DNA from 2 places in the Lysobacter enzymogenes genome. Region 1 is predicted to be linked to the other one. Evidence: riboswitches for the same ligand, from Rfam matches in the RefSeq annotation. Region 1 holds a riboswitch; the other holds the start of a gene.

Region 1 (5,247 bases):
CGGCGTCGCGTGTCTTGGACACGTAGCCCAGCGCGCCGGCGGCGAGCAGGCGGCGCGGCATCGGCCCGTCGCCGACCACCGACACGATCAGGATGCGCAGCGCGGGATCGTGCCGCAGCAGCCGCTGCACCAGGCCCAGGCCGTCGTCGTCGGGCAGGTTGAAGCCGCACAAGGCCACGTCCGCCGCGGACTGGTCCAATCGCTGGACCGCCTCGTGCGGATCGCCGGCTTCGCCGACCACGTCGATGTCGCTGTGCGCGCCCAGGATCCAGCGCAGTCCGTGACGGACCAATGGCTGGTCATCGACGATGAACACCCGGATCATTTCCTTATCGCTCCGTAGATGATGCGAGCGAATGTCCAGGCCGTTTCCGAGGTCCGCAACTCGCCCGCGGGCAAAGTGCGGTGCGCCGACGCGAACGTCGGCGGATGACTACGTTACGTAACCGGGTGTCTACGCTTGTGTAGACGCATGCCGACGGTGAATCGGGGTTTTCCTACATTCATCACGTTTGGGCTTTGTTAGCGTGGCGCCACCCCGCATCGCCGGACCGCATGGAGTGCCGATGTCCACGCTGGTGACGATCTACGAAGTCGTATCCCACGCGCAGCGGTTCTGGCGCCTGCGCATCAACGGTTCGCAAGAGATCGCGTTCCCCACCCGCGACATCGCCAGCGCCGCGGCGCGGGTGCGCGCGCGCCGGCAGAACCAGGACACCGGCGGCCACACCGAGGTCTGGGTGCAGCGCCTGGACGGGCGCATGGACCGCGAAGCGGTGTTCCTCGGCGGCACGGCCGGCGCGATGTGCGCGGAGTGGCGGCGGCAGTAAGGCCGCGGCGGTAGCGACCGCGCCAAGCGTCGCGGACGAGGGTAGGGCCGCGTGCGTTCACGCGATCAACCTTGCGCGGCCGAGCGCTTGCAACGGCCGCGTCGCTGGTTCGGATCGCGCGGAAGGATCGCCGCCGGCCCAGCCATCGCACCGTCGAAGCGCAAGCGCGCACCGGGCTGGCGCGCCGCGACGGCGACGCACGCGAACGCAAGCGCTGCTCGTGCCCCGCCGCGGCGATGCGTGCGGCTATCGCCGCCGCACCGCCGACGGCCCGGCACCGCCACCGGCGGCGCCGAGCCTGGAACGCCCAGCGATCAGGGCGACAAGGTGAAGTTCTTGCTGTAGGTCGTGCCGTTGTAGGCGACCTCGAAGCGCCAGACGCCCGCCGGCCCGCTCGGCGCGAAACTGCTCCAGGTCCAGTTCCACCACGACGAGGCGTAATGCGGCGCCGGGCCGTTGTGCGTCCACGAGGCGAACACCGTGCCGTTCGGCCGCAGGATTCGGTACTGGCTCTGCTGGCCGTTGAGCTGGTCGCGGTAGAACGCGCTGAACGAGGCCTGCTGGCCGTAGCGCAGCGCGGTGTTCTCGTTCGGACTCTCCGCGTTCGGGCACGACGCGAACGCCGGTTGGGCGTTGCCGACGATCAGCTTGTTGATCGCCGAGTCGTAGTACGGCCGCTGCGCGGCCCAGGCCGAGGACAGATTCAGGCCGTTGCACGAGCCGGCGTAAGGATCGATGAGGTTGGCGTTGGTGTCGTAGACCTCGAAGTGCAGATGCGGCTCGGTGGAGCTGCCGGAACTGCCGACGATGCCGAGGTACTCGCCCTGCGCCACGCTCGCGCCGACGCCCTTGGCGGTGACCGAGCCGTTCTTCATGTGGCCGTACCAGGCGACCGAGCCGTCGGCGTGCTGGACGTAGACGGCGTTCCAGTTGTTGTTGTTGACCGAACAGCTGCGGTCGAAATTGCCGTCGTAGCGGCCGACGATGGTGCCCGCCGCCGCGGCGATCACCTTCACCTGATTGTTGTCCATCTTGTACCAGGAGAACGGCCACAGGTAATAGTCGGTGCCTCGATGGCCGTCGTAGCTGCGCGCGCCGCAGCTGTAGTCGAGGACCTGGCCGGCGCCGGCCTGGTCGACGTAGTTCGAGATCGCGTGATAGCCCGGATCGGCCAGGCCGTTGTTGAGCGCCAGCGGCCAGGCGAAGCCGCCGAGCGAACGCGCCGAGGATCGCGGCGCGGCGGCGAGCTTGAGCTTGCGCGCGTTGTCGCGGATGTCGTTCCAGGCGCGCTGGCGGAACTGCGGCGACAGATGCTCGCCGTGTTCGGCCACCGCATAAGCGCCGCCGGCGCTGGCATCGGGCGCCGTGCCGCTTACATCGCGCGGCGCGGCGTCGTCGGCTGCCGACGCCGGGAGCGACGAAGCGGCGAGCGCGAGGGCCAGGCACAGCGCCGGCGCGCCGCGCGCGCGGCGGGCATTCGCGTTGTTCGAGGCGCGGTGGTGTTCGGGCATGCGGTTCTTCCTGAGCATGTGGTTCTCCTTGAGCAGGCCGCGACGCGGCGTGATTCGCGCTGTGGGCCGGCGGCGCGCGGACGAGCGCGGACGTCCCGGTGTTGCCTGCAATCAGGCCGCCTGAGGCCCTTATACGCGCCTTCGCGCGCAGCCGGGCGCGGCGTCGATCCCGCCGATCGGCCAAGTCGCGGCGGCGGTGCGATGTGCAATTCAGGTGGATGAAATGGCGCTCGCCGGGCGCGCGGTCCATCGCGTCGCGAACGCGCATTCGCCGTGTCGCAGCGCCGCGCGCGTCGGTCGCGGCGCGATGCCCGCCGCGCGTCGCCGACGGCGCGAACGAAGGCGCCGGCCGGCGACCATACCGCGGCGCAGCTTGTGGCTGTCGCCGCCGAACCACTACACTGCGCGCGCCACAGGTGTCCTGCCGCCCGCTCCAGCGAGCGCGCAGGGTGAAACGGGAAGCCGGTGCGGACGCGAGTCCCATTCCGGCACTGCCCCCGCAACGGTAGGCGAGTTACAGCCGGCATCGGCCACTGCGCGAACGCGCGGGAAGGCGCCGGCGGGACGCATCCGCGTCGCTCGCGAGTCCGGAGACCGGCCTGTGGCGGACGTCGGGACGGCGCACGCGGCTTTGCCGCGGCCCGCGCCGCGGCGTTCTCCTCGGGCGTTGCGGCGGGCGACCTGACGAGCGGATGCGGTGCGGCGCGCGTGCGCCCGCCTTTCGCCCGGTCTTCGTTCGCGCAGCGCCTGCCTTCGCGGGTGTGCGATCCGGAGACCAACATGAACGACATGCACGCAGTCGCGACCGACGTCGCGACCGTCAAGCTGCTGATCGACGGCGAGTTCGTCGACTCCTCCACCGCGCACTGGCGCGACGTGGTCAATCCCGCCACCCAGGCCGTGCTCGCGCGCGTGCCGATGGCGACGCCGGCGGAAATCGACGCCGCCGTCGCCGCCGCGCAGCGCGCGTTCAAGACCTGGCGCAAGACGCCGATCGGCGCGCGCGCGCGGATCTTCCTCAAGTACCAGCAGCTGATCCGCGAGCACATGGGCGAACTGGCGGCGATCCTCACCGCCGAACAGGGCAAGACCCTGCCCGACGCGGAAGGCGATGTGTTCCGCGGCCTGGAAGTGGTCGAGCACGCCGCGGCGATCGGCAACCTGCAGCTGGGCGAACTGGCCAACAACGTCGCCGGCGGCGTCGACACCTACACCCTGCTGCAGCCGCTGGGCGTGTGCGCCGGCATCACCCCGTTCAACTTCCCGGCGATGATCCCGCTGTGGATGTTCCCGATGGCCATCGCCACCGGCAACACCTTCGTGCTCAAGCCGTCCGAGCAGGACCCGCTGGTGACCATGCGCCTGTGCGAGCTGGCGTTGCAGGCGGGCATTCCCAAGGGCGTGCTCAACGTCGTCCACGGCGGCGAAACCGCGGTCAATGCGATCTGCGACCACCCCGACATCAAGGCGGTGTCGTTCGTGGGTTCGACCAAGGTCGGCACCCACGTCTACCAGCGCGCCTCGCTCGCCGGCAAGCGCGTGCAATGCATGATGGGCGCGAAGAACCACGCGGTGGTGCTGCCCGATGCGAACAAGGAGCAGACGCTCAACGCGCTCGCCGGCGCCGCGTTCGGCGCGGCCGGGCAGCGCTGCATGGCGGCCTCGACCGCGGTGCTGGTCGGCTCGGCCAACGACTGGATCGCCGACCTGGTGGCCAAGGCGAAGACGCTCAAGGTCAACGCCGGCACCGAGGCCGGCACCGACGTCGGCCCGGTGATCTCCTGCGCCGCGCGCGAGCGGGTGGAGGGCCTGATCGCCTCCGGCGTCGAGCAGGGCGCCACGCTCGAACTCGACGGCCGCGCGCCGGCGGTGCCGGGTTTCGAACGCGGCAACTTCGTCGGCCCGACGATCTTCTCCGGCGCGGCGCCCGGCATGCGCATCTACGACGAGGAAATCTTCGGCCCGGTGCTGGTGATCCTGCGCGCGGAGACGCTCGAAGAAGCGATCGAGCTGGTCAACGCCAATCCCAACGGCAACGGCACCGCGATCTTCACCCAGTCCGGCGCGGCCGCGCGGCGTTTCCAGGAGGACATCGACGTCGGCCAGGTCGGCATCAACGTGCCGATCCCGGTGCCGGTGCCGCTGTTTTCCTTCAGCGGCTCGCGCGCGTCCAAGCTCGGCGACCTCGGCCCGTACGGCAAACAGGCGGTGACCTTCTACACCCAGACCAAGACGGTCACCGCGCGCTGGTTCGACGACGACACGCTGGGCCACGGCGTCAACACCACGATCAGCCTCAAGTGATGGCCGCGGTCATGGACTGGCAGGTTCATCCGGCCGCGCCGACCGGGCTCAGCGAAGAACAGGCGGCCTACCGCGAGGCCGCGCGCGATTTCGCCCGCGCCGAACTCGCGCCGCATGCGGCGCACTGGGACGCGCACAGCGTGTTCCCGCGCGAAGCCATCGCCCAGGCCGGCGAACTGGGCTTCTGCGGCCTGTACGTGGACGAGGCGGCCGGCGGCTCCGGCCTGACCCGTCTGGACGCGGCGATCGTGTTCGAGGAACTGGCCGCGGCCGATCCCTCCACCGCCGCCTTCATCAGCATCCACAACATGGCCACCTGGATGTTCGCCGCGCACGCCGCCCCGGCGCTGCGCGCGCGCTGGGGCGCGGAACTGGCCAGCGGGCGCAAGCTGGCTTCGTACTGCCTGACCGAGCCCGGCGCGGGCTCGGACGCGGCCTCGCTGCGCACGCGCGCGCGGCGCGACGGCGGCGACTACGTCATCGACGGCGCCAAGGCCTTCATCTCCGGCGCCGGCTCGACCGACCTGCTGGTGGTGATGGCGCGCACCGGCGGCGACGGCGCGCGCGGCATCAGCGCGTTCGCGGTGCCGGCCGACGCGGCC
Region 2 (5,247 bases), 2.3 Mb from region 1:
TAGGCCAGCGCCAGCGCCCAGTACGCCGGCGACAGGCACCAGTCGGTGACCCGGCCCAGCGCCAGGCTGGCCAGGTCCAGCAACGACGACAACACGAAAAACGCAGGGAACAACCAGGCCGGGCGCAGCAGCGCGCCGGCGAGGAAGAACACCGCCCACGACGCGCTCGGCAGCGCATCGACGGTGGCGAAGTGCTGGCCGCGGGTGCACACCATCAGCGCGGCCAAGGCCAGCGCGGCGGCGATCTGGCCGTTGCGCGCGCGCAGCGGCAGCGCGGCCTGGCTCGGCGGAAGCAACAAGCTCATGACGCTCTCCTTCTCAGTGGCGCGGGCCGGATGCGGCGCCGCGCGGACGGGCGAAACGCGCGACCAGCGCATGCGCCAGCAACGCCGCGCCGACATAGGCCATCGTGGTGCCGACGAACAACGGGCCCCAGCGCCAGACCCGCTCGATGTACTGGGCGAAATTCGGATCGGCGTAACGGCCGCCGAACCAGTAGAACGCGCCGTTGGAAATCAGGAACGAGGCGCTGGCGGCGACCAGCGCCACCGCCAGCGCGCCGGCCAGCGCGCGCGGCCGCGCCGCCATCGACGGCGCCCAGGCCCGGCCCAGGTACCACAGCACCGCATACGCCAGCAGCAGGAACGCGTACGACGGCGTCACGCAGTAGTGATCGAAGAAGCTCAGCCCGCGCCCGGTCACGGCGATGTAGTCGATCGCCACCGCCGCCACCAGCAGCCCGGCGAACAGCCGGTGGCGCTGCAGGTACAGGCCGCCGAGGAAGAACACCGCCATCGATGCGTCCGGCAGGTGCAGCGCGCTGCCGACCGCGTGGAAACGGGTCGCGGCCATCAGCGTCAGCAGCACGGCCAGGATCGCCAGTTGCGCGGGGCCCGCGAGCAGCGGCCGCAGTTCGTGCCGGCGCGGGGCCGGGCGGTTCGGCTGGGACTGGGTCGTGGAGATCATCGTCGTCTCTCGGTCGGGGCCGGCCGCGCGCGCGGCCGGCGCGGGCGGGTTCAGCGGTTGGGACGGTAGCGCAGGCTCAGCAGGTAGGTGCGTCCGGGCTGATTGTAGAAGGCCGCGGTTTCGTAGCGCTTGTCGAACAGGTTGTTGGCCGCCAGCTGCACGCTCCAGTCCGTGCCCAGCGCGTAGCCCAGGCGCAGGTCGGCCAGGGCGTAGCCGCCGAGTTCGCGCTTGTTGGCGAGGTCGTCGTAGCGCTGGCCGGCGGCGTAGACGCTGGCGCCGAGCGAGAACGCGTCGCCGCGGTCGAGTTCGAAGCGGCGGTCCAGGTCGATGCGCGCGCTCTGCCGCACGCGCCGCGGCAGGATGTTGTCGCGGTAGCCGCCGCGGCTGTCGTTGCGCGGGTCCAGCCAGGTCGCGCTGGCGCGCAGGTCCCAGCCGGCCACGCGCGTGTCCAGCGCCGCTTCCAGGCCGCGGATGCGGGCGCGGTCGACGTTGCCGGGCAGGCCGATGGAGGCGTCGTAGGCGATCAGATCGTCGATCCGGGTCTGGTAGGCGTTGAGCGACCACACCTGGCGGCCGCCCTCGCCGAAGGTGCCGCGCAGGCCCAGTTCGAAGCTGCGCGAGGTTTCCGGGCCCAGGTCCGGATTGCCGTACCCCGGGTAATACAGCTCGTTGAAGGTCGGCGCCTTGAACGCGGTGCCGTAGCTCGCGGTCAGCCGCAGCGCGTCGGCGAAGTTCCAGCCCCACAGCACGCTGCCGGTGGTTTCGCCGCCGAACTGGCTGTCGTCGTCGCGGCGCAGGCTGGCCTGCAGCGCGTGCGCGCCGAACTCGCGCTGGTACTGGCCGAACGCGCCGCGCAGCACGCGCGCGTCGCGCTTGTAGGCGGTGTTGCTTTCGACTTCGTCGCGCTGCCAGTCGAAGCCCAGGCTCAGCAGGCCGCCGCCGAGGCCGAGGTCGCCCTGCAGCGAGCCGAGCTGGCGGCGGGTGTCGAAGGTGCTGGAGTACTTGCCGTCCTTGTATTGCTCGCTGAGGTCCCAGCTGCGGCCGGCGTTGAGGCTCAACGCGAGGCGGTCGCTCGGGCGGTAGCGCAGCTTCGCGCCGGCGACCTGCTGGACGGTGTCGGCCTGGTTGTTCTGGCTGCCGTCGTATTCGTTGTAACCCTGCGCGCGGAACACCCGCGCCTCGCCGTCCCACCGCTCGTTGAAGCGGTAGCCGCCCTGCAGGGTCAGCGACGAGTTGCGGTAACCGTCGCGATCGGGCGAATAGGTGAAGCAGCCGGCGCCGCCCGGCGACGGCTTGCCGCGGCAGGCGTCGATGCCGTCGGTGTCCTCGTGCGCGGCGTTGATCGAATACCAGCCGCGCTCGCCCTTTCCGGCCACGCCGGCGGACGCGCGATGGGTCTTGTCGCTGCCGATGCCGACGCTGAAGCTCGGCGCGAACGGCCCCTGCGGGCGGCGGGTGAAGATCTGGATCACGCCGCCGATGGCTTCCGAGCCGTACAGGCTGGAGAACGGGCCGCGCACGATCTCCACGCGCTCGATCTGCTCGACCGGGATGTCCTGCAGCGAGGCGCCGCCGCTGGTGGCCGAACCGAGCTTGATCCCGTCGACCAGCACCAGCACGTGATCGGATTCGCTGCCGCGCAGGAACAGCGAGGTGCTTTTGCCCGGCCCGCCGTTGTTGGCCAGCGACGCGCCCGGCGTGCCGCGCAACAGGTCCGGCAGCGACGAAGGCTGCAGGCGCTCGATGTCGGCGCGGTCGATCACGGTGACCGCGGCCAGGGTCGCGTCCTGGGTCTGCGCGGTGCGGGTGGCGGTGACCACGACCTGGTCGAGATCGACCGCCGGCGCGGCAGGGGCGGTGGCGGCCGCGGCGGACAGGGCGATGGCCAGGGCCGGCGCGAGCGCGCGGCGCGGGGAACGGACGAAGCGGTGCTGCATGGCCTGCGGGTCTCCAGGGCCGCGCTCTCCCGCGCGGCCGACAAGGGTCGGGACCGGCGCGAAAACAGCGCGGAAGGACACGCACAGGCGCGCTCGCTCCGCCACCAGGCCCGCCGCCGGTCGGTTCGCGCTCCAGGCCGGTCTCCGGGCTTGCGAGTGGAACCTGTCGAGCGTCCTTGTCCGAGGTTCCGGCGCCGCGCCTTCCCATGCATGAAGCACAGTGGCCGTTGCGGTGCGTGGACTCGCCTACCGTTGCGGGGGCAGCTCCGGCTTGAGCGCGCGGACCGTTCTGGCGAACAGACCCGCGGCGCGACCGGATTCCCGTTTCAATCGCCGGACTGTGCCGGCGATCACCTTGAGCGCGCGCATCTTAACAGTCGCGACGCCCGGGCGAGCGAACGGCACCGCCAGCACGCGGCCCTGTTTCGGACCGGTCCTATTCAATCGTCGCCGCATCCGCGGCCATGCTGGCGGCGGGCCTGCGCGCGATCGGGCCCCGCGCCACACCCCCGATCCTTGTTCGTTTTCCGGCCGCCGGCTCGCCGCGCATATGCGACCGGCGGTTCTTTTTGCCCGCGATCCGCGGCGCAGCGCCGAAAACGAGGCGTCTACCACTTTTTGATTACTTGCGTTAGCCGGTTCCTGGCCGCTTCATTGACCGGGTTGTTATGACCGTGTTAAACCCGGATGACATCGCTGTCAGTCCCCCATGCAGGAGTCTTCATGCACGCCAGCCGCACGCTCGCCCACCCCGGTCTCCGCGTCCGCCACCCGCTCGCCCTCGGCTTGGCCATCGCCTTGAGCCTGACCGCCGCCCCCGCCGTCCTGGCCCAGCAACCCGCCCAGGCCGACGCCAAGACCCTCGACCAAGTCATCGTCACCGGCACGCGCGTGTCCGACCGCACCGTCGCCGAGTCGACCGCGCCGATCGACATCATCACCCCCGAGACCCTGGAAGCCACCGGCACGGTCGAGCTGGCGACCGCGCTGTCGCGCGCCCTGCCCTCGCTGAACTTCCCGCGCCCGGCGATCACCGACGGCACCGACGCGGTGCGTCCGGCGCAGCTGCGCGGCCTCGCGCCCGATCAGGTGCTGGTGCTGGTCAACGGCAAGCGCCGCCACACCACCGCGCTGATCAACCTCAACGGCAGCCAGGGCCGCGGCTCTTCGCCGGTGGACCTCAACGCGATCCCGATCGCCTCGATCGAGCGGGTGGAAGTGCTGCGCGACGGCGCGTCTGCGCAGTACGGCTCCGACGCCATCGCCGGCGTGGTCAACGTGGTGCTGAAGGGTTCCGGCAGCGGCGGCTCGATCGCCGCGCGCTACGGCCAGTACAGCGCCGGCGACGGCGAGCAGTACCAGCTCTCCGGCGACCTCGGCCTGGAAGGCGAGCGCGGCTGGCTGCGCCTGGCCGCGCAAGGCGGCCACCAGGACAACACCAACCGCGCGCGGCCGTTCCAGGGCGTGGTCGAACAGCGCTACGGCGATCCGGAGATCGACCACGGCGCGTTCTCCTACAACGGCGAATTCAAGCCGGTGGACTACCTGTCGTTCTATTCGTTCGGCAGCTACAGCGAACGCGACGTGCTGTCGAACGGCTATTTCCGCTTCGCCGCCGATCCGCGCAACATCCCCTCGATCTATCCCAACGGCTTCTTGCCGCAGATCCACAACGTCAGCAAGGACCGCGCCGCGGTGTTCGGCGTGCGCAGCGAAACCGCCGGCGGCACCCAGATCGACCTGAGCTACAACTACGGCCACAACGGCCTGACCTTCGACATCGAGAACACGCTCAACCGCAGCCTGGGCCCCAGTTCGCCGACCAAGTTCTACGCCGGCGCGCTGGAAGTGACCCAGCACGTGTTGAACCTGGACTTCACCCGCCCGGTGGACTTCGGCTGGAAGTACCCGATCACCTTCGCCTGGGGCGCGGAATGGCGCGGCGAGGAATTCAGCCAGCGCGCCGGCGAGTTCCTGTCCTACGCCAACGGCGGCGTGCCCGCGTCCAACGGCCAGGTGCTGCCGGGCGCGCAGGTGTTCTCGGGCTTCCGCGCCAGCGACGCCGGCGAGTTCGACCGCCACAGCTATTCGTTCTATCTCGACGTGGAAGGCGACCTGACCGACAAGTTCTCCGCCGGCCTGGCCGCGCGCTACGAGAGCTACAGCGACTTCGGCGACACCACCTCGGGCAAGCTGTCGGCGCGCTACGCCTTCACCGACGCGGTCGCGCTGCGCGCCACCGTGTCCACCGGCTTCCGCGCGCCGTCGCTGCAACAGCAGTACTTCCAGTCCATCGCCACCAACTTCATCAGCGGCGTGCCGTACGAGATCGGCACCTTCCGCG

What was found. Region 1 has a riboswitch for cobalamin ahead of JHW41_RS21780 (CoA-acylating methylmalonate-semialdehyde dehydrogenase). Riboswitches for the same ligand answer to the same signal wherever they lie in the genome.
Region 2: another riboswitch for cobalamin. It lies ahead of btuB (TonB-dependent vitamin B12 receptor); the one in region 1 lies ahead of JHW41_RS21780 (CoA-acylating methylmalonate-semialdehyde dehydrogenase).

Annotation. Positions count from the first base shown of each region.
Region 1 is NZ_CP067396.1:5,261,037-5,266,283, reverse strand. Features, by position in the region: gene JHW41_RS21795 (response regulator) at 1-316, opposite strand, end outside; gene JHW41_RS21790 (DUF2188 domain-containing protein) at 567-830, shown strand; gene JHW41_RS21785 (M23 family metallopeptidase) at 1,145-2,359, opposite strand; cobalamin riboswitch at 2,739-2,958, shown strand; gene JHW41_RS21780 (CoA-acylating methylmalonate-semialdehyde dehydrogenase) at 3,131-4,645, shown strand; gene JHW41_RS21775 (acyl-CoA dehydrogenase family protein) at 4,657-5,247, shown strand, end outside.
Region 2 is NZ_CP067396.1:1,325,239-1,330,485, reverse strand. Features, by position in the region: gene JHW41_RS05725 (hypothetical protein) at 1-296, opposite strand, end outside; gene JHW41_RS05720 (hypothetical protein) at 319-966, opposite strand; gene btuB (TonB-dependent vitamin B12 receptor) at 1,017-2,903, opposite strand; cobalamin riboswitch at 3,022-3,276, opposite strand; gene JHW41_RS05710 (TonB-dependent receptor plug domain-containing protein) at 3,627-5,247, shown strand, end outside.